DNA from 3 places in the Paenibacillus sp. B2(2019) genome. Region 1 is predicted to be linked to each of the others. Evidence: predicted binding sites of a transcription regulator. Region 1 holds the regulator's gene; each other region holds the start of a gene.
The links. The regulator Rex, encoded in region 1, represses fermentation and respiration genes when NADH is low (regulators of the CRP and FNR family bind a similar motif). The targets are predictions, from matches to a motif close to TTGTGAAATATTTCACAA.
Positions count from the first base shown of each region.

Region 2: PAENI_RS02255 (helical membrane plugin domain-containing protein) is a predicted target of Rex. The motif match lies at 6,602-6,619, and genes of this name have one in related genera.
Region 3: PAENI_RS18115 (flavocytochrome c) is a predicted target of Rex. The motif match lies at 7,519-7,536, and genes of this name have one in related genera.

Region 1 is NZ_VTZR01000024.1:453,618-463,807, forward strand. Features, by position in the region: gene PAENI_RS23370 (tetratricopeptide repeat protein) at 1-295, shown strand, start outside; gene dinG (ATP-dependent DNA helicase DinG) at 432-3,293, shown strand; gene PAENI_RS23380 (redox-sensing transcriptional repressor Rex) at 3,425-4,078, shown strand; gene PAENI_RS23385 (amidohydrolase) at 4,065-5,366, shown strand; gene PAENI_RS23390 (cell wall elongation regulator TseB-like domain-containing protein) at 5,535-6,053, shown strand; gene PAENI_RS23395 (hypothetical protein) at 6,462-7,004, shown strand; gene PAENI_RS23400 (AAA family ATPase) at 6,997-8,499, shown strand; gene PAENI_RS23405 (3-hydroxyacyl-CoA dehydrogenase family protein) at 8,633-9,505, shown strand; gene PAENI_RS23410 (acetate/propionate family kinase) at 9,502-10,190, shown strand, end outside.
Region 2 is NZ_VTZR01000002.1:424,179-434,368, reverse strand. Features, by position in the region: gene PAENI_RS02290 (MFS transporter) at 1-441, opposite strand, end outside; gene PAENI_RS02285 (hypothetical protein) at 550-1,359, opposite strand; gene PAENI_RS02280 (DJ-1/PfpI family protein) at 1,399-1,980, opposite strand; gene map (type I methionyl aminopeptidase) at 1,997-2,743, opposite strand; gene PAENI_RS02270 (YhfM domain-containing protein) at 2,776-3,696, opposite strand; gene PAENI_RS02265 (SGNH/GDSL hydrolase family protein) at 4,016-4,648, opposite strand; gene PAENI_RS02260 (NAD(P)/FAD-dependent oxidoreductase) at 4,808-5,986, opposite strand; gene PAENI_RS02255 (helical membrane plugin domain-containing protein) at 6,026-6,469, opposite strand; gene PAENI_RS02250 (DUF2785 domain-containing protein) at 6,678-7,520, opposite strand; gene PAENI_RS02245 (nitroreductase family protein) at 7,784-8,401, shown strand; gene PAENI_RS02240 (hypothetical protein) at 8,509-9,129, opposite strand; gene dnaN (DNA polymerase III subunit beta) at 9,200-10,190, opposite strand, start outside.
Region 3 is NZ_VTZR01000020.1:78,310-88,499, forward strand. Features, by position in the region: gene PAENI_RS18085 (MFS transporter) at 1-845, shown strand, start outside; gene PAENI_RS18090 (hypothetical protein) at 926-2,377, shown strand; TPP riboswitch at 2,527-2,637, shown strand; gene PAENI_RS18095 (ABC transporter substrate-binding protein) at 2,798-3,847, shown strand; gene PAENI_RS18100 (thiamine-binding protein) at 3,928-4,221, shown strand; gene PAENI_RS18105 (ABC transporter permease) at 4,218-4,979, shown strand; gene PAENI_RS18110 (ABC transporter ATP-binding protein) at 4,996-5,838, shown strand; gene PAENI_RS18115 (flavocytochrome c) at 5,953-7,503, opposite strand; gene PAENI_RS18120 (RidA family protein) at 7,784-8,173, opposite strand; gene nhaC (Na+/H+ antiporter NhaC) at 8,188-9,675, opposite strand; gene PAENI_RS32270 (MalY/PatB family protein) at 9,754-10,190, opposite strand, start outside.

The DNA of each region.
Region 1 (10,190 bases):
GGCTGCTCGATTATATTTAGCCATCTCTTACCTGCAGGAAGGGGAGGGGGAAGCTGCTTGGAATCATCTGAACCATATGCTCGGTTTGATACGGGAAACCAAGCTGAAGGCAATGGTTTATAACGCTTTAGGTTGCATCAGGGCCTCTCAAGAACGTTTCAATGAAGCGCAGGAGCTGTTTGGCCTTTCTTTGCAACTTGACCCGGCACTTCCTGAACCAACCGTTAATTTGGAGGTTTGCCGCCGCCGAGGAGGTAAGCTTCATTTCGGAAATCAGCTTGTTTCATTATTGTAAATTATTACGTTTACGGTTTATTATTCCGCATTTTCATTCAAGCGATGCATCCCCTGAACCAGTGGTGTGCATCGCCTTTTTTCGCAACTTCTGTTATGCTGATTAAGAGTCTCAATTGAAAGGGAATAGAATTATAATGAAATTTGCCGTGCTTGATTTTGAAACAACGGGAACCCAATCCGTGGGTGAAATTATCCAGGTTGGCCTTGCAATTATAGAAGAAGACCGGTCCATCTCCCGGGTATATGGTTCCTACGTCAAGCCCGGAACGCCGATACCTCCTTTTATAACTGGTCTAACGGGGATTACCGACGATGATGTAAAGGATGCACCTGAGCTGGATGAGATGATGATGGAGCTTGTCCCACTCTTGGATGATGTTGTGCTTGTAGGGCATAATGTCGCATTTGACTTCCATTTTTTGCAAAATGCTTTAGACCGATGTGGGTATTTACCATTTCAAGGGCGGATTTTAGATACGATTGATTTTCTGAAAATCTGCTTTCCTTCCCTCACATCCTATCAACTAGGATCAGTTAGTGCACATTTTGGAGTGACGCATGATCGTCCGCATCAGGCAGACAGTGATGCACTCGCAACTGCTCTTGTATTGCTGAAATGTCTGGAGGAGCTCTACGATTTGCCTCTGCTGACGATTCAGAGACTCTGTGAGCTGTTTACGGAAGAGGATAGTGATCTGGGTTGGTATTTTGATGGTCTGCTGCGTGAACGGGAAGCGGAGACGCTTCAGCCCGAAGGTGATCTGACTTTCTATCGTCAATTAGCGCTTGCTGTAGGAGACTGGAATGAATTAGCTCCACCTCGAGACGAGCATGCTGAGAATCCACTACACAATTTATCTTTTACAGATTATATGGATGAAGTAACGAAACGACTTAAAGAAACTTTGCCACAGTATGAAAGCCGAGAAGCTCAGGATATTATGATCAATGAGGTGATGACGGCACTTGCCGAAGACAAGCATCTATTGATCGAAGCAGGGACAGGAACCGGTAAATCCCTTGGTTATTTATTGCCTGCCATATACCAAAGCGTACGCACTAATGAAAAAGTCATGGTCAGCACTCATACTATTAATCTGCAGGATCAATTGCGTGAGCGTGATATTCCTTTGTTAACGCAGGTAGTTCCTTTTCCATTTAAAGCTGCAATTTTTAAGGGCAGAGGGCATTATTTGTGTCTTCGTAAGTTCGAACATAAAATTAATAAAAAAGACTTTATAAGTCCGAGGGAAGATGCGCTTACTGCGGCTCAGATGATCGTTTGGCTGACACAAAGTGAATCAGGAGATGACGAAGAGCTCAATCTAAGTGGACGTGGCGGAGATTTTTGGGAGACGGTGGCAAGCGATACCGATTCTTGTCTGGGTCGCTCGTGTCCTTGGTTCCGTAAGTGTTATTATCATCGGGCTAAGCATGAAGCTGGTATTGCAGACGTGGTTATTACGAACCACTCTAAGCTTTTCGCAGATGTTAAGGCTGGGCATCAACTACTTCCGGCTTATGAACATCTTGTAATAGATGAAGCCCATCATCTGGAGGACGTGGCTGGCAAGCATTTAGGCATGCATATGAAACATTTCACGGTGGCACATACACTATCGCGTCTTTATAAGGATAGTCGAAATGGCCAACTTCCTACACTTCGCCAAATGCTTCAGTCATCAGGCAGTGAGGAAGCTTCTGAATGGAGCGGAGTGATCGATAGAATCTATCCGGACCTGCTTACCGTAAAAGAAACCTGGGATCTGCTTAGTGATAAACTATTCAGCCTCTTGCCGGAACGTAGCGATGCAGCGGCGGGAGAAGCCGGCCAGTTAGTCATGCGGCTACTTCCTACCCGTAAACCGAAAGATTGGGATGAATTGGTTGCTTTAGAGAATACTATGAATCTGACATTAAGCGAAATTATCCGTAAAGGTGATAAAATGCTTAATGAGATGCGAGATCAAGAAGGTCAATCTTCCTCAGATAGTCTAGTTACCGATATTAGCGGCTTATTTAAGGATTTAGCTTCTATACGTGAGCAAGTACGGTTTTTTATGGGATTAAATGATGAGAATGTAGTATATTGGCTGGAGGCGAATGGAAATTATCGCAGTAAATCGCTACAGTTGTATGCCGTTCCTGTTGATGTTAGTACTCAGCTTAAGGAGCTGTTTTTCGACAAGAAGAAAAGTATCGTGCTAACTTCGGCGACACTCTCTGTCGATAAATCTTTCCAGTTTATGATTGATAATCTCGGACTTAATGAAGCTGCGGAAGAGGGACGTCTGATGACATCACTCCTGCCTTCTCCCTTTAAGTATCGGGAGCAGGCGCTGTTAGTTATTCCGCGGGATTTCCCTAGTGTGAAGGGGAGTGTAGGCGATGCACGATTTGTCGATACACTCGTACAGTCACTAGCAGAAGCAGCTATTACAACACGTGGGCGGATGCTTGTCCTGTTTACTTCTTACAAGATGCTACGCCAGGTTTACGATCCTCTGAAAGAGGCTCTAGCCTCACAAGAGATCACGGTGCTAGGTCAAGGCGTGGAGGGGGGCAGCCGTAGCAAGCTGATCCGCCGTTTTCAGGACAGTGCAGCTTCTGTACTGTTAGGAACAAGCAGCTTTTGGGAGGGTGTAGATATTCCAGGTGAAGCATTAACATGCTTGGCCATCGTGAGGCTCCCATTTCAACCGCCAAACCACCCCCTAGCGGAAGCGAAGTCTGAGTTATTACAAGCCCAGAAAAAGAATCCGTTCATGAAGTTGTCTGTTCCTCAGGCGGTTATTCGCTTCAAGCAAGGATTTGGGAGGCTGGTACGGACAGCGCAAGATCGGGGTATTGTTATTGTGTATGACACAAGGGTGATCGAATCTCACTATGGGAAGTATTTCCTCTATTCGTTGCCTGGCCCGAAAATGGAGCATATGCTTACGGATCAAATGGTTCCTCGTATAGCGGAGTGGTTGGAAGACGGAGGCGTTTCTTGAAAAGAACGTCATCGATCTTATTAATCACTCTACAAGGAAGGGCGGTATAAGAATACCGCTCTTCCTTGAGACGAGGTGCAGATATTTCGATAGGATTTGAACAGAATATCACTTAAATTAGGAGGTAAATTATGAAATCGGATAAAATATCAGAAGCCGTTGTTCGCAGACTTCCTGTGTACTTGCGTTTCTTGAATGATCTCCAGAAACGTGAAATATTAACCGTTTCCTCACAAGAACTAGGACAAAAACTTGATTTAAATCCTGCTCAAATTCGTAAAGATTTAGCTTATTTTGGAGACTTTGGTAGAAAAGGTATCGGGTATGACGTAACTTATCTTATTGAAAAAATCCGTCATATTCTGAAGCTGGATCAACAATTGAATGTGGCTTTAGTAGGAGCCGGTAACCTTGGACATGCATTATCTAATTACAATGCTTATCTGAAAGATACTATGAAGATTACCGCTATATTTGACTCCTATGCACCTAAGGTAGGGCGGAAAATCAACTCTCTTACCGTTCAACCGATGGAGGAGCTTGGTCAGACGGTTCGTGAGCAAGGTATTCGAATTGGGATAATTACTGTGCCTGATTCAGAAGCGCAGAATGTAGCAGATATTCTCATTGAGTCTGGCATTGAGGCGATTTTGAATTTTGCACCAGTGATTCTAAAAACACCATCGAATATCCGGGTTCATGCTGCCGATTTTACAACGGATTTGCAAAGCCTTGCTTATTATTTGAAAGACGGAAAGGAAGAAACCGGAAATGAAGAGCAGTAAAACGATTATTAAGGGCGGGCGTTTTCTTATTCCGGGAACGGATGAGCCGGTTCTGAGCGGATACATGACTATTGAAGATGATTTGATCACTTACATAGGAAAAGAAGAGCCTTTAATGGAAGATGATGTGCAAGTTGTTGATGGCAGTCGTCTGCTGTTAATGCCAGGTCTGGTAAACACACATGGCCATGCGGCAATGTCATTGCTTCGTGGTTATGGAGATGATTTAGCACTTCAGGTGTGGCTTCAAGAGAAGATGTGGCCAATGGAAGCGAAATTCACTGGAGAAGATGTATACTGGGGAACCTCCTTGTCGGTACTGGAAATGCTAAAAGGTGGTACTACAACCTTCTTGGATATGTATGATCATATGGACCGAGTAGCAGAGGTAGTCGAATTATCAGGCATCCGTTCCGTACTGATGAGAGGCGTAATCGGATTATGCCCAGAGGAATTGCAAAATCACAAGCTTGCGGAAGCGATTTCTTTTGCACGAAATTGGCATGGTAAGGCTGACGGCAGAATTACGACGATGATCTCGCCACACGCCCCATATACTTGCCCACCGGACTTCTTTGTTAAGTTTGTACAAGCGGCACATGATTTGGATTTACCGATGCATACCCATATGTCCGAGACCAAACGCGAAGTGGAGCAGAATGTGGTGGATTACGGACTTCGGCCTGTAGCGCATTTAGAGAAGCTTGGAATGTTCACACGTCCGTCTATTGTTGCACATGGTGTTCATTTGAATGATGAAGAGATCGAGATACTGGCTCGTCATGATGTAGGCGTGTCTCATAACCCAGGAAGTAATCTGAAACTGGCTAGTGGAGTGGCTCGGGTGACGGATCTTCTAAAGGCTGGTGTGAAGGTGTCACTGGGTACAGATGGTGCGGCAAGCAATAATAACCTGGATATGTTTGAAGAGATGCGTCTTGCAGCTCTCATCCATAAAGGTGTAAGTGGTGATCCGACGGCTGTTCCAGCTCCGGAAGCGCTGCGTATAGCTACAGAGTATGGCGCAAAGTCTATCTTTTTAAATGATGTGGGTAGACTCGCTGTTGGCATGAAAGCGGACTTTATCGCGATTGATATAGACCAGCCGCATTTGCTACCACACACAGATCTGTTGTCTCATGCTGTATACTCTGCCAGCGCCAAGGACGTTGAGCATGTATGGGTGAATGGTAAACAGGTTGTAAAACATGGAGAATGTGTAACGCTAGATGAGGAAACAATCCGTCGTAAGGCGCAAGAATCATTTGATGGACTGCTTAAACGATAGTCTAAGATCATAACGAATAACTGAAAGGCTGTGACTTTCTGCGATTGCAAAGTTACAGCCTTTTGTGTTTCTGATAATAGATCATTGAATTGGATATGAAACTTTGGATAAACACACAGGTGTGTTATATAATCAAAAAAGATATATTACTAGAAAGGGAGCTGTACCTTGAAGAAAAGGAAAAAATGGATCCTCCTGGGGTCAGTTCTGATTCTGCTCCTTCTGTTCGGACTTATCCAGTTCTATGCTTATATTATGAAAGATCAATGGAACGAGCGAGATATCGCTAAGGATGTCGCTAAAACCAGTGCTGGTCTGACAGAGGTAACCAAAGCGCAGAAATCCGTGTGGGATGAAAATGCGGTGTACTGGGTCTTAACAGGGAAGAATGAAGCCGGGACCGAGTTGATGGTTTGGGTACGTTTTACTGTAGACGGGAAGTTTGCTGAAGGAACCGACGCAGTATATGCTGAAGAACTAAGTAAAGGAACCTCTGAAGCGAAAATGCGTAGCCTTATAAAAGCCGATCTTCCGGACATCAGCATTGAGCGGTTGTTGCCAGGAGTATATAACGGGGAGTATGCTTGGCAGCTTTTTTATAAACAAAGCGGTCGATATTATTATCAATTTTATCGGTTCTCAGATGGGGCTCGAATGGGTGAAGGTTACAGTTTACCTAGCCGCTAAATTAAACAAAAGCATTATAGGAGAAACAAGCGGACCATTTATGGTTCGCTTGTTTTTTAAAATGACATATTATTTGATATACTATAAGTACACTAACTGTGATATACTATAAGAGTAGATTTTATATATTGGGATTTAAAGATTCATACGAAAAAAGGTCTGTTATTTAAGAGTAACAGCCCTTTTTTTGTCGAATTAAATCAATAAATTAAATAAAATGGAAAGAATTAAAAAATAAAATTTTAAATATCTTCACACTTTTTTTCAATATAGTATATACACCTGTGATATACTACTGTTTGTAATTAGAACAGTGTTAGTAGAACGTCAGGCTCTGATGAGCTCTTAGCAGCTATGACTTTGGATCATTCTGTTTACATTTTTTCATCTTTGAGAGGAGGACGTTTCTTGAAATTACGTCTTGTACCTGTACTGATAACGTCTCTACTGTCGGCTATGCTATTATTCGGAGGATTCTTTTTATATCGTCAGTTTGCTTTACAGGAACCGCTCCAAAAGATTGTAACTGGATTTGAGGGAGTAAATACTTCACATATTAGTATTAACCGCGATGAGGTCACTTTGAAACTTGATTTGCAGCCGGGCACGAATTTACGTGATCTAGTATCGTATGTATCCAAAGAAGGAAAATCAGTGATTGAAGGACGTAAACTTAAACTCGATGTGGAGCAAAATTCAAGTGAACTATTGGATGATTACTGGGATAAAGCGATGTTCTCTGTAGCTGAAGCCATGGAGAGCCGTAAATATACGATTATACCTACAGAACTTGATAGATTGAAACAGCAAAATACGGAATTTAAAGATGTGATAGCATCTACTGATATCGACGACAACAATGTGTACGTAAGCTTGAGTAATGGAAAAGAAAGCAAGTTTATTATTTTGCCGCGAAAACCTGCGACCTTGGGGGTATGGAATAATGCCTAAGTACCTTAAAGAAATTTTACTCGGATTTATTCCTGTGCTGTTTATTTTCATGGCTTTTTTAGGTATTAATATATTCCCGATTGTTATAGCAGCTGGAATGCTTACTGCATTACTTATAATTGCTCATTTGCGTGGCGGGCTTACGGTGAACGCTGGTGCGGGGAAGAAACGCCAGAAGGAAGGGCCTTCAAAGCTCACTTTTGAAGAAATTGGTGGGCAAGACAATGCGAAGCAAGAGCTTCGTGAGGCACTTGATTTTTTGATCCGGCATGAGGAGATCAGTAAATTTGGGATTCGTCCTTTGAAAGGGATTCTACTCACTGGCCCTCCAGGAACAGGTAAGACCCTTATGGCCAGAGCAGCTGCGCATTATACAAACTCTGTATTCGTGGCTGCATCAGGCAGTGAATTTGTAGAAATGTATGTAGGTGTCGGGGCCGGCCGGATCCGCGATTTGTTCAAGGATGCTCGTAACCGTGCTGTTAAGGAAAATAAACAGAGTGCCATTATTTTTATTGATGAAATTGACGTAATTGGCGGTAAACGTGAAGGCGGCCAGCAGCGTGAATATGATCAGACCTTGAATCAGCTGTTGACTGAGATGGATGGTATTTATAATAACGAAACACCGCGTATTCTACTGGTAGCTGCAACAAACCGGAAAGAAATGCTTGATTCGGCGTTGCTACGTCCTGGACGCTTCGACCGTCATATTCAAGTGGACATGCCTGACAAAAAGGGCCGCAAATCGATTCTCGAATTGCATGCGAAGAATAAGCCTCTTCATACAGAGGTGAGTCTCGACAAAATTGCTGAAGAAGCCTATGGCTTTTCCGGTGCTCAGCTTGAAAGTGTCATGAATGAGGCAGCGATTTATATGATGCGTGAGGACTTGACGAAAGTTGAGCAGCGGCATCTGTCGATGGCGATTGACAAGGTAATGATGGGTGAAAAAACGGATAGAGAAACAAATCACGAAGAGAAAAAGAGAGTCGCTATTCATGAATTGGGACATGCCATCATGGCAGAGCTCCTTCGTCCCGGAAGCGTTAGTCAGGTTACGCTGACTCCGCGTGGGCAAGCCCTTGGTTATGTGCGACATAATCCTCAGCAGGAGCAGTATTTGTACACCAAAGATTATCTCGAAGATCAGATTATGATTGCACTTGGTGGAGCCGCTGCTGAAGAAATGTATTATGGTGGACGAAGCACAGGTTCACGCGGTGATTTCGATCAGGCGCTGAATATTGTGGAAACGATGATGAAGTCAGGTTTAACTTCGCTAGGTATCGCCAAGCTGGAAATGGTTACCACTGAAGAGCTTATGAAGGAAAATAGTAAGATATTGGATGAGTTGATGACGCGCACTCGTGAGCACCTTGAAAAGCAACGAAATGTATTTGATTACTCTCTTGACATTTTAATGAAGGAAGAAGTACTCTCTGGAGAGCAATTTCGATGTCAATTTCGTGACAGCGTCCTTTTACCAGCATAAATATTTATGCTGGTTATTTTTTTTTACTTTTCAGGCATGCTAAGATATCATTATATGTCGGGCTTTATAAATTTTTGCGACAGACAAGGTACAATACAAAAGTATAGATACCTGAAAGGATGGAGACTTTTTTATGAATTTCAAAAAAATAGGTGTCATCGGCGGTGGCACAATGGGACAAGGTATTGCTGAAATGTTAGCAGCCAAAGGCCTGGATGTATTACTAGTGGAGAAAACCGCGGAGAAACTGGACTACTCTTACGAAATGATCGAGACAAGTCTAGATAAGCAACTGGAGAAATGGGCGATCACTCAAGCTGAGAAGAAGCTGATTCTTAGCCGCATTCAAAAAGTGACACATTTCGCGGAGCTCAGCTCTTGTGACATGGTTATCGAAACCATTGTTGAGGATTTGGAAGAAAAGAAAAAGATTTTGAATCAATTGGATCAAGTATGCCCGAACCACATTATTCTTGCCAGCAATACATCAACACTTAGCTTGACTGAACTTGCAAGTTCTACGATGTATCCGGAACGCGTGATCGGAATGCATTTCATATATCCTGTAGCTAAAGTGGATCTTGTAGAAATCGTACGTGGTCTGAAAACTTCAGATGCTACTTTTGAAGATACAAAATCCTTTGTTGATGAGATTGTTGAGAAAAAAGGTGTAATGATTTATGAATCCCCAGGATTTGTAACATCACGCCTCATTTGCTTGTTTATCAATGAAGCTATGCATGTGCTGCAAGAAGGCGTTGCCTCCGCACAGGATATTGACGATGCTATGCGTATTGGTTATCAATTCCAATATGGGCCGCTTGAAATGGCTGACAGATTTGGCCTGGATTCGGTACTTGCGGCACTCGAAAATATGTTCCGTGAATACGGAGAACTGAAATACCGTCCTTCTACAATTCTTAAGAAGATGGTACGTGCAGGACAACTGGGTATGAAATCAGGAGAAGGCTTCTTCAAGTACGACAAGGATGGTGACCGTGTATGAATATTTTAGTTATTAACTCAGGTAGTTCTTCTTTGAAATATCAGCTGTATAACATGACCGATGAATCGGTTTTGGCTAAGGGTTTGGTTGAACGTATCGGGATGGATTCCTCCATTCTGAATCATAAACCTACTGGCAAAGCGGAAGTGACAGAAGTAAGCGAAATTCTGGAACATAATACTGCGATCCGCAAAGTCCTTGCTTGTCTTACAGACAAAGAGCATGGTGTAATTGAATCTATTAAAGAAATTGATGCTGTAGGTCACCGCGTAGTGCATGGTGGAGAGTTCTTCAAATCCTCCGCACTTGTGGATGCTGACGCAAAAACGAAAATTCGTCAATTGTTTGACCTTGCACCACTGCATAACCCAGCAGCAATGATGGGGATTACGGCTTCTGAAGTAAATATGCCAGGTGTACCGCAGGTTGTTGTATTCGATACTGCATTCCACCAAACCATGCCTGAAAAAGCTTATATGTACGCTATTCCTAGAGTATTGTACAATAAATATAAAGTTCGTCGTTATGGCGCACACGGTACATCACACGACTTCGTAAGCAAGGCTGCTGCGGAGTACTTGGAGCGTCCGCTGGAAGATCTGAAGATCATTACTTGTCATATCGGTAACGGCGGTAGTGTAACTGCAGTTCAAGGTGGAGTGTCCGTGGATACTTCCATGGGTAT
Region 2 (10,190 bases), on a different contig from region 1:
ATATCCAAAAGCAAACCCTTTTGAGGATACCTTATCCATCCTTTCATCCGTGGTTACATCCACCAGAAAAGAATCATAAAAAATATTAGCCCCGGCAAATCCTATGACTGACAAAATATAAAATACAATCAATAACTGCCACTGCCCACTCGCAGGTGCAACGAAAGCCAGCGAAGCAGTAGCTATCACGCCGATCAATGAGAAAAATATGAAGAAGCGTTTTTTCTTATCCTTATAATCTGCCATCGTCCCTAAAATCGGGCTAAGGATGGCTACCAGAATACTCGCTATGGAATTAAAATACCCCAAATCCATGCTGTTGTTAACATTCGAAAACATCCCAAATACAATAGGCAGTAAAGCCGTTGTAACCGCCATCGAATACGCCGAATTTCCACAGTCATATAAAATCCATGATTTTTCCTCTTTACTTAGTTTCATCTAACAGCCACCTTTTCACCTAGTTCCTTCTGTTATATCACTTAAGCATATGTGGCATGTTAAATGCATGTAAAACTACACTTCATAATTCCAATGGAGAGCTGATCCTCATGTCCTCTCCTGTATTGTCGAACTCTTAAGGACCTCAGCAACCTGTAGAGCATACTTTTTACTCAATCGTGACTTACCAAGATTACTCTTCACAATCTTAATCATTCGGGTATCTCGGCTCTTAGCGAATTTCTCAAGCATGGCAAAACCCGCTTCAGGTTCACAAGCCACAAATACACTTAAGCTGTATTCAAGTCCCTTAGATAATACACGAAAATGCTCAGCGTCCTCATATTGTACTTCCCCACTACCCAAACTCTCCATAATTCGAGTAGCCAACTGAAGACAATAAAGCGTATTCTCTTTCTTTTTTAAAAGAGGAGGATGCGCTAACGCTGCTACAAAGGCTCGTTGTTCAAGCCTATTCGCACCTTTCTCCCACATGTCGATCAGCTGCCTGACAAGAGAAAAACCATCCTCCCCTATACTTTGCAGCGCCATAGCAGACGCTTCACGCATCCTCCATCTGGAGTCGTTCATAGCTGTCTTAATGATGCTCTGAATCACAATTCGCTGCACTTCTTCAGCGTAGCTGTAATAAGCGCCCAGCGCTCTAACCGCACAAAACGGCAGAAACTCACGGGGATCATTCACCCCAGCTTCTGCCTCTGTAAGATTAGCCCATGAATTAAGAAACTCCCAGTCTGTTTCTGTTAGTTTAGGATGGGCAAAATGTTTGGCAAATTTGCCTGAGAGCTCCAAATTTACTCGTGGTCCGGGAAGATTGCTCTCCTTCATCAGCAAATCTCTAAGCTGTACCCACTGCTCCTTATCGCTTACCCATTGCTGAAACAGCATAACCATCATTTTTTGTCCAGTCCTCTCTGGTCCTTCCGGTATTTACCTTTAGATTTGAACAATCCCCTGCATCTCGTATGGATAATCAATCTGCTTTTTTATCGAAATCATTGCTGCTTCTCCAGCCAAGTGTGAAATCAGATATAACCCTAGATCAATGGAAGTGGAAACTCCACCACCTGTAATCACATTACCATCATGCACAATACGGGTCTCCACAACTTCTTCACAGTAAGGTTTTAGTAATTCATAGGCAGATGGATGGGTAGTGGCTTTTTTACCTTCTAGTAACCCCGCAGCCCCAAGCAGCAGTGAGCCTGTGCAGACGGATACCTTATAAGGAACATTGTGAGCACCAGCAATCCACGAGACAAAACCTTCATCATAACGAAGTTTCCGTGTCCCCATCCCTCCAGGTACAAATACCATGTCATACTCCGAGAGCTCTGGCAGCACTTTTCCAGCTTTAACTGTGAAACCTACCTCATCCGTCACTTCCTCCGACGCTGCACATATATCCCAAGACAAATTTTTGCCGATTTCAAATTGCCCCAATCGATAAATAACATCATAGAACCCCGCAAAATCTAAGAACGTAATCCCGTCAAAAAGTATAAAGGCGATTTTCAATTTCGCACTCTCCTCTTTATGGCTTGGTTAGGATAATAGGCTCACCTTTAGTCACAATAATCGTATGTTCAAACTGTGCTACCCGGCCATTGTCTACGACACTGAGTGTCCATCCATCCGACTGCTGCTCCACGTAATCTGCTCCAGTAGAAAGGAAGGGCTCAACCGTTATCACCTGTCCCTCTTTTAACACTGTAGTCACTCTTGGATTGTAGAAAGGTAAGATTTCAAAAGGCTTCTCATGGAGTGATTTGCCAATCCCGTGGCTGCACAGATTACGTACCACTCTATAGCCGCATTTCCGAGCTTCGAGTTCCATCATTCTGCCAATCTCATTGACCTTCATCCCTGCTCTCAGATGATTGATCACGCTCATCATAGTTTCCTCTGCACTCTGGCATAGACGAAGAATGTCATCATTATAAGGTGGTAATTGAAAAGAAACTCCGGCGTCCCCATAATAACCATTCAGTTCAGCAGATACATCAATATTGATCAAATCACCAGCATTAATCACTCTAGGACCAGGAATCCCATGAGCAACCTCTTCATTCACACTGATGCAGGTGCTGCCTGGAAAATTATACGTTATCATCGGGGCTGAAGATGCTCCGAATTCCGCTAGAATTTCAGCTCCAATCTTATCAAGCTCCGCTGTTGTCATACCTGGAGTTACTTTCTTTTTCATCTCGGCGATGGTATGTCCTACTACTTTCCCTATGGCTTTTAGCCCTTCTAAATCTTGTATGGTATCACTCGTCATCTATCACACATTCCTCTCACTTCTGGTATGAATCACTTGTCTAACTTCTGAAATGCACTTCCATTCCACTGAAAAATATCTTCCATCTGTCTACCCGCTACATTATCGTAATAACTTCTCTTGAAGCTATGATCATCCACTTTATCAAGCTTTATCGAATACCCCTTAGGACTGCTGATAAATAAATCAGAGCCGAGTTTGATCCCTAATTCCTCTATAACGTTATTTTTTCTAAGCGTAAATAGCTTGTAGAAGTAACCATTACTGGATCCGTACTGACCAATCGTAAAATCCGGATCGCCGTCGCCATTATAATCCTCAAACTGAATTTGAAAAAAATCATTAAATATTATGGGATCCTCAAAATGTTCACTGAGTGGAAAGCTATTCAAAGTTCTCCCTTGATTATCGATAAGCACAAGCCCAAATCTGCCACTCCAATTCCTTCCCATCAACGGACCTGGTATTGTCCAATCCTCACTGTAGGTTCCATCTAAAAGCTGCAGATTCAAGAATCCAGTTCTAGTAGTTAAGGGATAGAGATCATTATGTGATATCGTTACTGGCCCTGTAACCTTAACAGAAGACTCCAGCGACTCCGTCTGTTCTATGTTCGCCTGATCTACTGTCCCAAAAATGAGTTTCCTTAATTGGTCCGAATTCTTCACCGGAATAGAGTAGCCCTGACCACCATTCTCAGCTGTAGTAAATACTCCTTTATAGCCGGGTTCATCACCTATTGCTATGTAATAATCCTTCGAGTAGCCATCACCATAAACAAGCTTCATTTTAAATTCAGGAGCCCAATCCAGCTCACCTGATAATTTTTCACTCTTGTTCATAGCCTCCGAAAGCGCCTTAATCAGAGCGGAGTCCTTCAGTATTAGGGTCTCAAAATGTTCGGGTCGATCAACTTGGTTCTGATCACTAGTTGTTACAGGAGTTAAAGACACTCCGGCGATCCACCTTGCATTGATGAAGCCCACATCATTCTTACACCCGCTTAAAAGAGCAACCAAGAACAAGGGTACAACCCATAGTAATTTCCTAATGCGAACCGCCTCCAAGAAAAGAAACATAACCTAATTATAACAGCGTCCATAAATATAAAGAAATCGACTTTCCGAAGTGTTTAAGCGAGAAATATAAGGATAATTTATAGCATGGAACATATAAATTCTTATATTTAAAAAAAAGACTATAACCTGCTCCTTTAATGAGTGGTTCTAGTCTTATAAAATCAAGTAAATATGTAGTGATATGATCAGACGATTAAGCTTGAATTGCGCCTACCGTCTTAAGCCAAGCCTCTGCAATAAGTGCATGGCCCGCAGGTGATGGATGTACTCCATCCGGAGCCCAATAAGCAGGTTCTGCTTTCACGGATGCCGCAGCAAACAGGCCATCCAACGGAACAAGCAATGCACCATATTCACGTGCCAGTTCACGAACAATGTGAATTTTAGGGTCCAAATCCTGGCGCCAAGTTCTACGATCTTCTGGGACAGGCAACACAAATGGCTCGATTAAGACTAAATTAGCAGCCAGCGAATGCTGCGTGCGTTCGATCAGGTCACGATACACAGCTTCAAATTGTTCAGGCGTTGTTTCCTGACCAGAATCAAAGCGGCGCCAAGTATCGTTAATCCCAATATATATGGACACCCAAGTCGGCTTCAGATTCAGGCAATCCTTCTCCCAGCGTTCCTGCAAATCTACTGCACGGTTGCCGCTAATTCCACGATTATAGAACGTAAGATTCTTCTCAGGATATAAATGCCCCAGACGAGCGGCGACCATCAATGCATAACCTACACCAAGCGATGAAGCATCTTCATAATTACGACCCCAATCCGTTATACTGTCGCCTTGAAACAGAATGACATCGTTTTGTCGGAATAACATCACGTAATCCTCCCCTATTTTCCCCTGTTAATATTAGCCAATATAGTATATCAAAAATGAATACTACGTACTAGGACAATCATTAACAATTCATGGTAGAAACTACTAGAGATCAACAAAAAACCTGCTCAAATTAGAGCAGGTTTTCCAATAATACAATTAATAAGCTAAGCTAAACAATCCTTTAATGTGGGACAAGTAACGAATATTACTTGCTTCCTTCATCAAGGTTGCAGGTAATCCTTTTAGCGGAGTTGAGCTAGCACCAACGATGGCTACACCGTCTTTACGACCTAAGCTCGCAAGCGTACCTGAGTTGATCGGACTAAATGATTCAAATGATTTATCCTTCAAGTATGCATAAAGATTGTACCCGATCAATTCGCCCATTTGCCAAGCGATTTGTGCAGTTGGTGGATATGGACGACCATCTTCGGCAAAGACAACGGCGCTGTCACCAGCAACGAATACGTCTTTGTGTGACGTGGATTGCAAGAATTCATTTACCGTTGCACGACCACGGTTCACTTCAAGACCGGACTCACCAATCAGTGGATTTCCTTGTACGCCGCCAGTCCATACGAAGGTGTTAGCAATAATTTTTTGACCATCTTTCAAGTCAATGACATTATCCGCTACATTCGTAACAGGTAGTCCTGTCAAGAATTGAACACCACGTTTTTCTAAGCTTGCCACTGCGCGTTCGATCAATGCATCTGGCAATACTGGTAAAATCTTAGGACCTGCTTCAACCAGCATCAGTTTAATTTCTTTAGGATCCACGCCATATTTCTTAGTGAGTGTTGGCAACACATCAGCGATTTCACCAACAAGTTCAACACCTGTTAAGCCACCGCCACCGATTAGGATGCTTGCATCCGCTGGATTTTTAGACTTCGCATATTCACGGATACGCTCATCAATATGACGATGAATTCTGTTAGCATCTGCTGCCGATTTCAATACCATACTGTATTGCTCAAGACCTGGAATGCCAAAATAAGCCGTAGTGCTTCCAAGACCCACAACTAAAGCATCGTAGGACAATGTCACACCATCAGATAGTGTAATTTGTTTGTTCTCAACAGAAAAAGAATTCACCTTTGCAATTTTCAGGTCGATATCTTTACCTGCAAAAAGCTTAGCTAATGGCATAGCAACAGCACCTTCTGCAACACTACCCGCTGCAAGACGATGCAATTCTGTAATAATTTGATGTGTAGGATATTGATTAACGACTGTAATTTTAGCTTCGTCCTTCTTTAGGTACTTGCGTACAGTTAAGGCGCTTAGTAGACCACCATAACCTGCTCCTAGAATGACAATATGTTTAGACATGATGTTTCCTCCGTCCTTACGAATGAGATATAAAAAATATTATTTCTGTTGACTGCGTTCGCCGGCAACTTGAAGATAAGCATTTACGAAACGGAAAAGCTTCTGTGCTTGTGGATCTTTCATCATCTTCATAAGACCAAATACACCGATCACATCGCTATTTTCATTCGCACGATCTTGCGCTTCGATCACTGTAGCTGCCATATTCTTCGCCGAATGCACCACTGGTTCAGCAAGTTCTTTAATTGCACTTACCGTATCACTTTTCAAGACTTCATCCGCAGCAACAGTTTGAACAAAGTCATATGACTTTGTGAGCACGCCGACAAGCTCTGTTAATTTTGGCAACTGTTCCACTAAGACAGTTAACGACTCCTGAACTTCAGGCTTCAATAGCTGCTCTAGAACATTCATTTGTTCTTGAGTGACAGCTAATTTTGGTGATTCTTGCTCAGGTTGTGTTTGAGTGATTGTTTCTGACATATCCGAATCTCCTCTGCAAATAAGCTTTGCTGCTTAATAGTAATAAAAAAATAAAAACTTATAACGCCATATTTCTATTATAGCACTTATCAAGTTATAAATGTCACAAAGTTTTTGATTTTTTCTAAAGTTTTGTGATTTTTATTACATTAAAATAAATTAGTCATAATTTTCGATATTGTTTATACATGCATAGATGATTAAATGCTTATTGTGTAAATTTATTCAAATTCATCTCCGCTTTCAATAAAGCCTCAACCATTGCCGGATTGTTCTTTGATGGCAGCAATCTAAAATACAGAGAACGAACGAAATTTTTGGTGTTCACATAAGCAACGTACTGGCCGCGGCTTCTCCGCCACCCCCCACATTGCTCCAAGTTACGAATCCAGTCGACAATAGATTGCTGTGGAAGTAAATGACGATCTATCATTGTAGCTACAATCGTAGCGATCCGTTCATCTTCTTCGTCGCTAAATATGTAGTGATCGTTGTAAAGCATCCTTTGGATGACTGCCAAAACCTCTTCCCTTATTGCAGCATCACTCTCCGAGCAGAGTACCAGTTCATCCAAGGCATCTGCGCCATGGGCTGCAGCATGTGCCCAGCCTTCTTCTGGCATAAATCCTCGTAAATCCTGTTCTTCCTCATAATATCTAATCAGCGCTTCCTTCACATTTGTAAACTCTGCGCTATCTAAAAAAGCCTGTTCCCTATGCCGTTGAAGAATCAGCGCAATGATCAGTACCGAAAACGTTCTTGTAAACACAGCCTGATCTTCTTTGCTGCCAATGTGATAGAACAAATGCTGCTCGTCAAGGAGAATCAAAAGTAGTTCACGAAGCTCCGCATCACTAAACCATTGTTTCTCGTTAATCCATTTGTAGAAGGTGGAATAGATCAAGTCATCTCGTAGCTTCGGCTGTGGATCTCCTATGTACTCAAGCATCAATTTCACATAATCCCTTAATTGCTCCCCACTTCTAAGCTCGTAATCGTTCTCTTCAATTCTTTGCAGGTCAATTATCAACTGCTCTCTAGTATCGTTCAACATTCCCACCCTTTCATTAATAAAAGCAATTTAAATTTTTCGTATCCTAATATCCTAATTTACATCCCAATATTTTACAACGCAGTATTTATTCTTTGACACTCCAAAGGACTTAGAGAGCTGAATGTAAATGAAGTGAATTTAATCATTGACGAATATAATTAACTGTGCTATTTTGAGTTAGTAACTAATAGTTAGTTCATTTATAAATATCACTTATTTATAATTAACAAGCAAATACATAACATATGGAGGAATAACTCATGAGCTCTTTTACAGATTTGATTGAATCCCGCAGGTCTGCTATGAATTTTGTTGAAGGGGTGAAGATCCCTCAGCATGAACTAGAGGAAATGTTCTCTTACGCCAGATTGGCTCCATCTGCATATAATCTTCAACATGCCAATTATAAAGTGGTTTCTGATGAGAATTTAAAAGAAGAGATTCGTAAAGCGGCTTACGGTCAATATAAAATCCACTCCGCCTCAGCGGTAATAGTGGTACTTGGGGATAAGAATGCTTATCTGAAAGCCCCAGAAATCTTCGGAGGACTTAAAGCTTTAGGGGCTATGAGTCAAGAGGATTATGATGCAGAAATAGAAACGATTAACAATGCATACAAAGGAAATGATGCTTTCCAAAGAGATGAGGCTATTCGGAATGCTTCACTCTCTGCCATGCACTTCATGCTGATTGCCAAAGATAAAGGCTGGGATACCTGCCCGATGATCGGCTTTGATCCGGAAGCGATTCAATCCACTCTAAATCTACCCGATCATATGGTACCGGTTATGCTGATCACTATCGGCAAAGACAAGAAACATAAAATCAGACCACGTGGCTATCGTAAACCGGTCAATGAATTCGTTGAATTTATCTGAGGGTTATTGGAAGATATCGATAGATATAACAAAAGCGTTTCATCCGATATTTGAAGTTCGGATGGAACGCTTTTTTACTAAGGGTATGGAGCTTAAATCTTTCTTCACTACTTAGCATACTGAAGAATTGCAATTGCTGCTCGTTCCCGTCGTTCGGCGTTCTCACTAACAAGAGCTTCCTTCAAAATATCGAGCGCCATTGATAATGTCTCTTCATCCACATGCATTCGATTACTCACCGCTTGCTCTGAATCAGAAGTACCTGTAATCCACAGATCCACACGAGCACTAGGCATCGGCCCCTTATACTGTTTGACCACTCCACTACTGCTAAGAAACTCTTTTATCCCTGCGTTTAGATCGGTTATAGGAAGACTTTTCAGCCAAGTTACACCACGTCGATGGCATGTACCGATGTCTGGTGCGTCAAATAATTCATTGTAAAAATAATCGCCTAGATCACCTAAATGTACCCAATCTCCATCACACACCAGCACATAATCGCCATCCTGCATCGTATGTACGAACAGATGAATGGCTTGTAAATGTTCTGTAAGCTCCAACTCACTGTATTGGTATGTATGAATCATCCGATCACGGAGCTCCACTTTACTGATGTTCTCCAAATCCCCTATTCCGGGATATCCGATACTCACATAATTATCCTCTAAAAATGTTGTGATTCGTTCGGTCCCAAGCGGCTTTGATCCCATCTGAAACAGATTCATAGATCATTCCTCCAAGTAATTAATATAATATTTTTCAGCAAAGAGAACTCTTCTTAGCAAGCTCATATACCTATCCTCCATCCTGCGTCCTCATTGGTGTAATTAAAAAAAGTGTGGACGAAGTCATGTCTACAGGCTGTATCACCAGTGGTCTTTCTTTTCCAGCAAACCTTATTCTAAGCGTCTCACTATCGATCGCCCGAAGGATGTCTCTGAAATATTTTCCGTTAAAAGCTACTCGAAAATATTCACCTTCTAGATACTCCAATGGAATTTCCTCTTTTGCCTCACCCACGTCGGCGGCCCTGGATATTAAATGAAGTATACCGGAGGGATATACACCGAGCGTTACACTTTCACCAGCCAATATAGCAATACGTTCAACCACACGCAACAAACGCTCTGTCTTAACGATCACTTCGGATATATATACTTGTGGAATTAAATTATCAACATAGGGATAAGTGCCCTCAAGTAGCGCAGACTGAACCCTCAAGCCATCAGAAATAAATCTGATTTGTTTCTGACCTATCTCGATTTGGGTGCTGCTGCCCTCATCATCGTTTATTATTTTTAAAAGATCCTCAAGGGTGCTGCCCGGTATAATAACATTTAAAGGACTTGCTCCGTAATCTTCTACGTTTTCAACAACATGCTGAGCGAGGCGTATGCCATCAGTGGCGACTACGCGAATATTTTGATTATCTATTTGAAGTGAAACACCTGTGAGCACAGGTCTTGTTTCCAACGAAGAGACCGCAAAAACCACATGTTTAAATATTTGCTTCAAAAGTGTGTTCTTCATGCGTATCTTTTGGGTGTTTGGATGATCCACGTAATGGATTCTCGGAAATTCTGCAGTGTCCATCCCGCATAAACGAAACTGAGTATTGCCCGATTGGATATTTAGAATCAATGTCTCTGCGATTTCCAGCCTAATTAATCCAGGGTCAAGCTTGCGGATGATCTCATAAAAATAACGTGCGGGCACTACGATCTCACCTGGTTTGTGTACAATCATCGAATCCATCTTCACAGGAAGCTTATATTCAATGGTCATA
Region 3 (10,190 bases), on a different contig from region 1:
CCGCGATTGCGATGAGCCGACTTGAAGTCCTATTTGGGATAGGAGCACTTGTAATGCCTCTTATCGCCAGTCCGCTCATTGCTACCGGAGCATGGAGATTGGCATTCCTAATTGTCGCTGGCTTCTCATTACTTTCCCTCATTCTCTGGGGAAGAGGCCATTTTGGGAATCTGCAGCGCATACTGGACGAGCGAGCACCTCGCAAAGTCTCAGCATCCGCACATTCCTCGCAGTCCAGCACACAGCTTCCGTATAAAGGGAAACAATGGATTCTGCTGGGCATCTTCATCCTTTTCTTCTTTCTTTATGTAGGTACGGAGATGAGTCTGGTCAACTTTATGCCCGCCATCTTTATCGCCAAGCTAGGGATGACAGAATCTGCGGCGGCGCTGACAGTCACTTTCTTTTGGCTAGCTATGTCTACGGGAAGATTGTTTGCTGGAGTGATTGCAGAGAAAATTTCTTACCGTGTATATATTTTAAGTAGCTGTTTACTGACCTTGTTACTGCTGGCTCTTTTTCCGTTCACAGATAATCGATTAGCTGCATTCATCGTAATTATGCTACTTGGGCTATTTATGTCCGGTATTTTCTCCATAGCTCTAGTCTTCTCCAGCAAGATGCTGCCAGGAGCCGAAGAATCAACACCCAGTATAATGATCGCTGCTGGAGGTGTCGGTGGAGCTCTGCTGCCCCTATTTATGGGCTGGTCTATGGACCATCTAAAAGTGGCACAAACTGCTGGGTTACTTGCCGGTTTTGCCGCCTTCTTGTTCTTGCTGAGCATTGCCGCATGGAGGTTCCAATCCAGGCAAGCAGTCCAAAGAAAGAGTTCCAGTATTTAGAATGTTAGAATGGTATCAACCTAATCCTTTTAGGGTAATGTCATCTATAAGCATATTCTGAGCACAAGGATGGACGATGAATGGATAAGCTTTCAACTGAGCCTTTATTACATACTGCGCTTATGCAGTTTATTTTTCCCTTTTCAATAAAAAAGGGCGATTCTAAGAAGCTTATCCAACAATTGCAGGATGATGGCTTCACACGTTTTTTTCTGGATAATAAAGCGCTAGAAAATGCCTATTACGGAGAAGGCCACTGTGTTTCCCATGAACGGATGGAGCGCACCTATTTACCGTTTGCTGCACACATTCTTTTTCCACGCAAGAAGGATGTTGACTCTTTCCGCCGCTTTTCCAGAGTCAATAATCTGGACTGTATTCTAGAGATTCCTCAGCAGTCTATATTTTTTAAAATTCTCTCGACGGATATATTCATATGTCCTTTTCAGCTTGGATTTGTGACGATACGTGTCCAGCTTGAGGGGGATTCGATTCCCTTTAGTATTGCACTGGAATTCGCGGACCGCTTCCGGACGCTTGAGAATACCTTCGTACAGGATGACTACACCTATATCCATTGCGGAGAACAGACCTATGAGATGGTAGAGGATTTTGTCTTCCGAAATCTGGTGGATGGACTGGAGCCTTTTCTGGATCACTCGGATATTAATGGGGCTTATTTCGAGACCCTTCCCTTTTTCGTAGATGAAAGAATGCAGGTGCAAGCCTTTTATGGCTTTCAGAGTGAAGGAGATTCTGATGAGATTAGTATAAATATGCGCTATCGCGCCTCTCAGCTTGATGGAATTGATCTGAACGGGAAGCCCTATGCCAGTGCCAGCGATCCAGCGTATATTGCGAACTACTGTCATGAGCATTCCTATAATCGATGGGGCCCAGACTCGTATTATATGATGAATGAGCAGACCTTTTGCTGTCTGACCCGAGCTGAACCAAAGATCGCCGTTAGCCTGGCCAACCAGATGTACGGGCAATATTATTACGGATTTCTACTCAATATTTTCCACAAAATTGTTCTGCTAAAGCTGGCAAATATGCATTCCCGACTACGCATAAACCACGATTATGATGAGATCGATAATTTAATCTACTCGATTAATAAATTCTCGGCAAAGTTTTATTTCTTGGAGCTGATTTCACAGTCGCAAGGACGGGAGATTTTTCTTCAGCTGCGTAAAGTATACGGAAACGACGCTCTGTTCGAGGAAGTGAAAGAAACCTTGACTGACCTGTTTCAGTATCAAGACAAATTCCAGTCGAAGCGCCGGGATAATCTGCTGATGATCCTCACTGTATTTACGGTGGTAAGCGGGATTTATGGCATGAATCAAGTCATTGACGATCTGGATGGAAAGATTCAATGGAGTAAGATGGTTAGCTATTCCCCCTTTGAGTTTCTTGCTCTTTTCGTGATTATGAGCGGGATAATGATCAGTGTTGTCCTTACGCTAGGTGCTCTGGTTACTGAGCTTAAGCGGCGTCATCGCAAGAAACATAAAGATCTGGATTAATGAAAACGGACGGAGAGATTTGAAAAATTTAGGAGCGTGCTACTAGACATTCCGAGAACAGCCGTCTATAATACACCGTATGCAAGCATAAACGCCTTCAGCGTCCTTATAAAGACGATTAGCGTTTAAGCGAGAAATACCCGTTAACTTCATAGAACCAGGGGTGCTGGAATTGGCCGGCTGAGATTGTATCCCACAAGATACTGACCCTTATACCTGATCTGGATAATGCCAGCGTAGGAATCGCCAATTGGTTTTGGTCCCTGTGACCTTTACTAACCTTGCGCCAAGCCAGCGTCCCGATCACTCGGGGCGCTTTTTTTGTGTAGATCACAAAAGATGTAGAAGAAATGTACATACTACACTTTATGGTTCATGTTGGATGACGGGATCTGGCAACCTTAAAGGAGAGAAGAAGACATGCAACTCAAAAAAGCACTTATGCTTAGCCTCACCTGTATGCTCATTCTTGCGATTGCCGGATGCGGCAGCAACAATGGGAATACAGCCGGAAACAAAGGAAATGCTGCGGATTCGAATGCAGCGACCGGATCAAATGCTCCGAAAGAGCTTACCAAAGTTAAGGTTGCACTGGATTGGACACCGAATACGAACCACACCGGTCTATACGTAGCCAAGGATCTTGGTTATTACGCGGAAGAAGGTCTGGATGTAGAAATCGTTCAACCTGGCGCAGCGGGTTCTGATACTATGGTTACCTCTGGCGAAGCCGCTTTTGGGATCAGCGCTCAGGAAGGATTGACTCTAGCCCGTCTACAAGGCGTTCCCCTTGTCTCGATTGCAGCCATTATTCAGCATAATACTTCGGGATTCGCCGCTCCAGTAGACCGCAATATTAAATCACCAAAAGATTTTGAGGGTAAAACCTACGGCGGTTGGGGCTCTCCTGCTGAAGAAGCAGCCATGAAGGCGATCATGGACCCTGTTGGTGGCGATGTGAAAAAGGTGAAGCTAATCAGTATTGGTGAAGCTGACTATTTTACCGCAGTCAAACGTGACATTGATTTCGCTTGGATCTTCTACGCTTGGACAGGTATTGAAGCCGAACTGCGTGGTGAGCCTCTGGATATGCTCTACTTGAAGGATTATGCGCCTCAGCTCGATTATTACACCCCTGTGCTGACCACGAGTGAGAAGCAGATTTCTGAGAATCCAGATTTGGTGAAGGCTTTCCTGAAAGCCACATCGAAGGGTTATCAATATGCGATTGATCATCCAGAAAAGGCTGCCGCTACATTATCCAAGGCTGTGCCTGACCTTGATGCAGAGCTTGTCCTAGCTAGCCAAAAATGGCTTAGCCCGAAATATAAGGACGACGCCCCACGCTGGGGAGAGCAAAAAACCGAGGTCTGGCAGAATTACGGCGACTGGATGTATGATTTGAAGCTGCTGGACAAACCGCTGGATGCAGCTAGTGCATTCACGAATGATTTTTTACCGGCGGAGTAAATAACAATTATTAATGAATTACATCGTTATCAAAGTTGGCTTTTTGAACTTACCTATACAATTTGAGAGGATTGATTATTGTGGCTAACACATTATTAAGCATTCAAGTAATTCCTAAGACTCCAAACAATGAGGACTCCATCCCCTACGTAGATAAAGCGATTGAAGTTATTCAAAAATCTGGCGTTAAACATCAGGTGAATCCACTGGAAACTACTATGGAAGGTGAACTGAGCGAGCTCCTGGAGGTTGTACGTCAAATGCAAGAGGCGCTGATCGAAGCAGGTAGTCCAAGCGTGATCTCCCAAATCAAAATCGCTCATAACCCTAACGGAATCAGCATGGATAAATTGACGGAGAAATATCGGCCGTGAGATCGACCTGGAAGCTAATATGGCCGCCCCTTGTGGCGGTCGTCTTCTTTTTAACCGTATGGCAGTTATCTGTTTCTCTATTCCATATCGAATCCTGGATTCTGCCGAGTCCTGCTGATATTGCTCGCGAATCCACCAGTAATGCCTCAGGTCTCTGGGCTCATACGATGGCTACGCTCCGACTCACATTAATCGGTTTTCCTATTGGTACAGGTGTAGGCTTGATCGTCGCTCTACTTTTGCATCTTTTACCTTGGGCTAGACGGGCTTTTTATCCACTCATTATTCTGAGTCAAAATGTTCCCTCTATCGCACTCGGACCACTGCTTATCATCTGGTTTGGCTTCGGTCTTTTGCCCAAAATCGTGCTGATTACACTGGTATGCTTCTTCCCGGTAGCTGTCGCTGCAATGGGCGGCTTGTCTCAAAGTGATCAGGTCATGATGAATTATATGAAAATGGCGGGCGCAAGCAAGTGGCAAATCTTCACCAAGCTGGAGCTTCCGTCTTCTATCCCGGCACTATTTTCCGGTGTGAAAATATCAGCTACCTATGCGGTTATGGGAGCCGTGGTCGCTGAGTGGATTGGCGCGGATAAAGGGATTGGCTATTATATGCTCCTGCAAAAATCGGCTTACCGTACGGATCGGATGTTTGTCGCTATTGTTATTATTGTGCTCCTTAGTCTTGTGCTTTTTGCGATTATCGCCTTGCTCGAAAAATGGTTAGTTCGCTGGAAACCGCGCCGTAACTCATAGAAAGGAAGATGCCTGTATGTCTCAAGCGACGCAAATAGAGCAAAGAACAACTGAAATCATAAGCTCTCCTGAAGCTCATACTGCACCACCTGCTCTTGAAGTAAGCGGCATCTCCAAGTCCTTCACCCATCGTCGCCGCGAGACGAACGTGCTTAACAACGTCTCTCTTAAGGTAGAGCAGCAAGAGTTCGTTTCGATCGTCGGTCCTTCCGGCTGCGGAAAAAGCACCTTATTCCATATGATCGGCGGACTAGTGAAGCCCGATGCAGGAACGATCCGCATGAACGGCAGAGCCGTTACGGGTCAACGTGGTGAAATCAGTTATATGCCGCAGCAGCCTGCGCTTTTTCCTTGGCGAACGATTGAAGATAATGTACTGCTAGCCGGGGAAATTAAAGGCGCTCTGCAGGATGGAGCTCGTGAAGAAGCGCGCCAGTGGCTCGCCAAGGTTGGCTTGAATGGATTCGAACAGGCTTATCCGCATATGCTGTCTGGTGGGATGCAGCAGCGTGCTGCTTTTCTCAGAGCATTGCTGGCTCCGCAGGAGTTGATGCTGCTCGATGAACCTTTCAGCGCACTGGATGCACTAACTCGCAGTGAAATGCAGCGCTGGCTGCTGGAGCTGTGGGAGGAGAATCGCCGCTCCGTGCTATTCATTACCCATAACATCGAAGAAGCGTTGCTGCTCTCGAATCGTATTTATGTATTCTCGGGTCGCCCCGGCTCCATCCTACATACTGTTGATGTGCCATTTCCACGGCCACGCCGCGATGAGATTACGGATTCCCCGGAATTCCTTAAACTCAAACGCCAGCTGTCACAGTGGATGCGAGAAGAACAAGCTAAAAGCGAGAAGTAGCTTTTTGAATAGAGGTTACTCCACTCATTTTAAACGAGAGATTAAACAAAGAACCGCCCGGGCTTCAATTAGCCCAAGCGGTTCTTTTGTTTTAAACAGAATAGCAGTTAAATCTTATTGTGCTTGTACAAACTCAGCAGATTTAATCCCTGCTTGACGGCCGAAAATAATGATTTCTGCTACAGAGTTACCGCCGATCCGGTTTTGACCGTGCAATCCACCTGTAACTTCACCAGCCGCATACAGGCCAGGAATAGCAGCGCCGTCTTTATTTAATACTTCTGTGTTCGTATTGATCTTCACGCCGCCCATGGTGTAATGAATCCCTGGGGCGATCTTAATAGCGTAGTAAGGACCCGCGGACAAATCGTTGTCCATCCCTGTTGTTCTGCCGAATTCAGCATCGTTCTTGTTCTTTACCGCGCTGTTCCAAGTATCAAGTGTCGCTTTTAGCTTATCGGCTGGAACACCGATTTCTTTCGCCAATGCTTCGATGGTATCCGCTTGGATCACGAAGCCCATTTTGTCATATTGTTCAATTGCTTTCACGCGTGATTTGACACCGGAATCAAAGACAAGCGTAGCCGCTTTTTCAGGAAGTGCATTGATCGCTTCGGTAACTTTATCACGTGTAGTCAATTCGTTTACGAACCGTGTGCCTTCGCTATTTACGAGGATAGAACCTTCGCCGCGTACAGCTTCCCCGATCAGATAAGATTTTTCTTGTTGAACTGTTGGGTGAACCTGGATTTGATCCATATCAACGGTGGTTCCGCCAAGTGCCTCAATCATCTTGATGCCGTCGCCGGTACTGCCGATTTGGTTAGTCGTTACGTATCCTTCCAGATCAGGTCTAACTTTTGATATCATATCCATGTTGGATCCAAAACCACCTGTTGTTACAACAACTGCCTTCGCTGTAATGGTTTTTTCATCAGCTTGGTTAAAGAGTACTTTGACGCCGTTAGCCTTACCGTCTTTTTGAGTAATTTCTTTAACATCCGCGTTCACAAACAGTGGAATTTCTTTTTCTTGTACGTTTCTAACCAATCCTTTGACAAGGTATTGGCCTACCGCAGAGCCGTCTTCTGGACGATGGGTACGTTTTTCGCTCATGCCGCCTGTGATTGTAATATTGTTCAGCTTGATTCCGATCGAATCCAACCAATCGATTGCACTTGCGGAATTGTCAACGAAGAAACGAAGCATCTCTTTATCGTTCGTGTCATGGCCGCCCTTTAGTGTCTCTTCATAAAACTTATCATTGCTATCTTCAATGCTTTGCTCTTTTTGAAATTTCGTTTGGGAAGCGTTCATTCCTGAGGAGGATTTACTTGTATTCCCACCTGCAACCGGCATTTTTTCTAAAATAACAGGGTTCAAGCCTTTGGCCTTAGCTTCCAGTGCAGCAGACATTCCTGCACCACCAGCACCAACAATAACGATATCATAATTATCTTTTAATTGATCCAGTGGCGAGTAACTAGCTTCTGATGCACCTGATACGGCTTCAGCTTTATCATTTTTGGCCGTCTCATTTACCTTACTTTTGTTCTCGTTGCCATTACTATTACCTGCGCTGTTGCTATTACTGTTACCGCAGCCTGCGATTACGAGCATGACAGAGAGAATGAGAATGAGAGCAGTACTTGTTGTCTTCTTCATCTTTATAACGCCCCTTTGTGAATGTTTTCACATTTATGATAACGCAAAGTCGATGTTTTGTGAAGGTATTTCTGTAATTAGTTATGATTACTGTTACATTTCCATGTATATTTTCATTTAAATTTTCATAAAAATTCTCGCTTTCAATATTTCCGCAGCTTACTACTCAAAAAAAGCCACCCTTTTCAGGGCGACCATCTGCCTTATTTTCTAATCCTTTTTCCATACAGGGTGTGCAGGCTTAACTAAGCAACCCGTAATTTGAACGCTACTGGATCACTTATGGTATATAAGCTATAACTTCAATTTCTACGAGCCCATCCTTAGGCAGACGTGCTACTTCAACAGCGCTGCGAGCAGGGTATGGCTGAGCAAAAAACCTTCCATAAATCTCATTCACCTTAAGAAAATCATTCATATCCTTTAGGAAAACGGTCGTCTTTATTACCTGATCCATGCTTGTACCCGCCGCTTCCAGTATGGCTTTGACATTCAGCAACGACCGTTCCGTCTGTTCCTCAACCGTAGCAGGAAAAGTCCCCTTAACCGGGTCTAGTCCGAGTTGTCCTGAAGTATATAGGACGTTCCCAAGCTTTACAGCTTGAGAGTAAGGTCCAATTGCACCTGGTGCATCCGTTGTTATTACAGTTTCTTTATCCATATTTGTCATTTTAAAAGACTCCTTTATCCAGCTTGTTCATTAGTGTTACCGTCATATTCCTTTAACATTTCTGCCTGTTGCTCTGGCGTTAACTTCGCGATACCGAATCCCGTGAAGCCCCATATCGTCGCAAAGATTATTCCTGTCCAACAGAGAACAGCCCAAGGTAAATAATCTAGCGTTGCAACACCCAGCGTACCCGCCATATAAGCACCTGCAGCTGTCCAAGGCAGAATAGGCTCGGTAATCGCCGCTGAATCCTCGATGGTACGTCCCAAGTTCTTCGGATGCAAGCCCCGACGGATATATGCTTCACGCAGCATTTCACCTGGCATTAAGATGGATACCTGACCATTACTTGTAACTCCGATCATCGTAAGACCTGTAACAATTGTTGCTACGATCATTGAACCTGTGGAATGGACGAACTTCAAAAGCTTATTAACAATCAATTCCAAGGACTTCGTCAGAGATATGGTTCCAGCGAACGTGATTGCACAGAAGCAAATGAGAAGTGTACCCATCATGGAGTTCATTCCGCCACGATTTAGAAGACGGGGTACATCTTCAATAACGTTGGCAGAATCAAACCCAGCTACTTGAACCATAGAAATATTAAATCCATTAACAACAGAAGATACGACATCATTCAAAGTAAATCCCTGGAATACAAGTGCGTTAGCCATAGCGAACATAGAAGAGATCAGCATGACCGGTATTGTCGGTTTCTTCGTAATTGAACCATACAAGATAATTAATACGGGTACTATAAGCAGCAGATTAAAGTCATAAATTGTATTCAACGATCCCATGATTATTCCAACCTTCTCCGGAACAATAGCACCTGCGGCATCTGTGTTTAGGCCTGTTATAATAAAAACAACGCTTGCGACAATAAAGGAAGGAATTGTGGTATACAATAAATGTCCAATATGCTCATATAGATTGACACCTGTTGCTAACGCCGCAATATTGGTTGTGTCTGAAAGCGGTGACAATTTATCACCAAAATAAGCACCTGCAACTACAGCACCAGCCACTGCTGCCAGGTTTGCATCCATACCCGCGCCAACGCCCATAAAAGCAACCCCGATCGTTCCCGCTGACCCCCAAGATGTGCCCGTACAAAGCGAAACAGCAGCTGTCGCAATAAATGCGGTAATAAGCAGAAATTGTGGACTAATAATTTTCAATCCATAGTAAATCATCATCGGAATCGTTCCACCAACCATCCATGCCCCAATCATAAAACCAACCATGATCAGAATAAGAATGGCGGGCATCGTTTTCGCGATCTTACCAGCGATAGATTCTAGTATGTCGTTATAGCTATAACCAAGAATAATCGCGATAATACCAGCAACAACCGCTGAGGTAATAATAAGTGGTTCTGGTGGTAATTCAAACAACACATACCCTAAACTAAGTAGCACAATCATCGTAATAATCGGCAATAGCGCTAAGAACATCGTCGGCTGTTTCTTGACTCTTGGTGTTTCTGATTTGGACATGATTATTATCCCCCTTGATACGGATCTGAGAAAGGCTACTAACGAGGTCTTTCAAGGTCATTAATAAAGAGTTTTTTATTATGAATTTTTTAATGGATAGGCTCGGTACAGCCGATGAAAAGCTTCTTGTAACATGGGCAGCGGCGTTGCAATATTTAAGCGAATAAAGCCTTCTCCTGATGCCCCAAAACCTGTTCCAAAGCTCACACTAACCTTCGCATCGGACTCAATCCACTGCTTTAGCTCTGCTTCGTTGGTGCTAATTGCCCTACAATCCACCCATAATAGATAGGTTCCTTCTGACTCGATCACGCGAAGCTCAGGCATATATTCAGCTATATAAGCTTTCACCCAAACGATATTGGCTGTGATATACCCTCGTAATTCTTCCAGCCATTCATCGCATTCCGTATAAGCCACTTCTAATGCAGGTACTGCAAAAAAGGTTGGGTTATGACAGCCTGCTTGCTGTAAGCAATGTCTGAATTTCTCACGCAGCTGATCATTCGGAATCA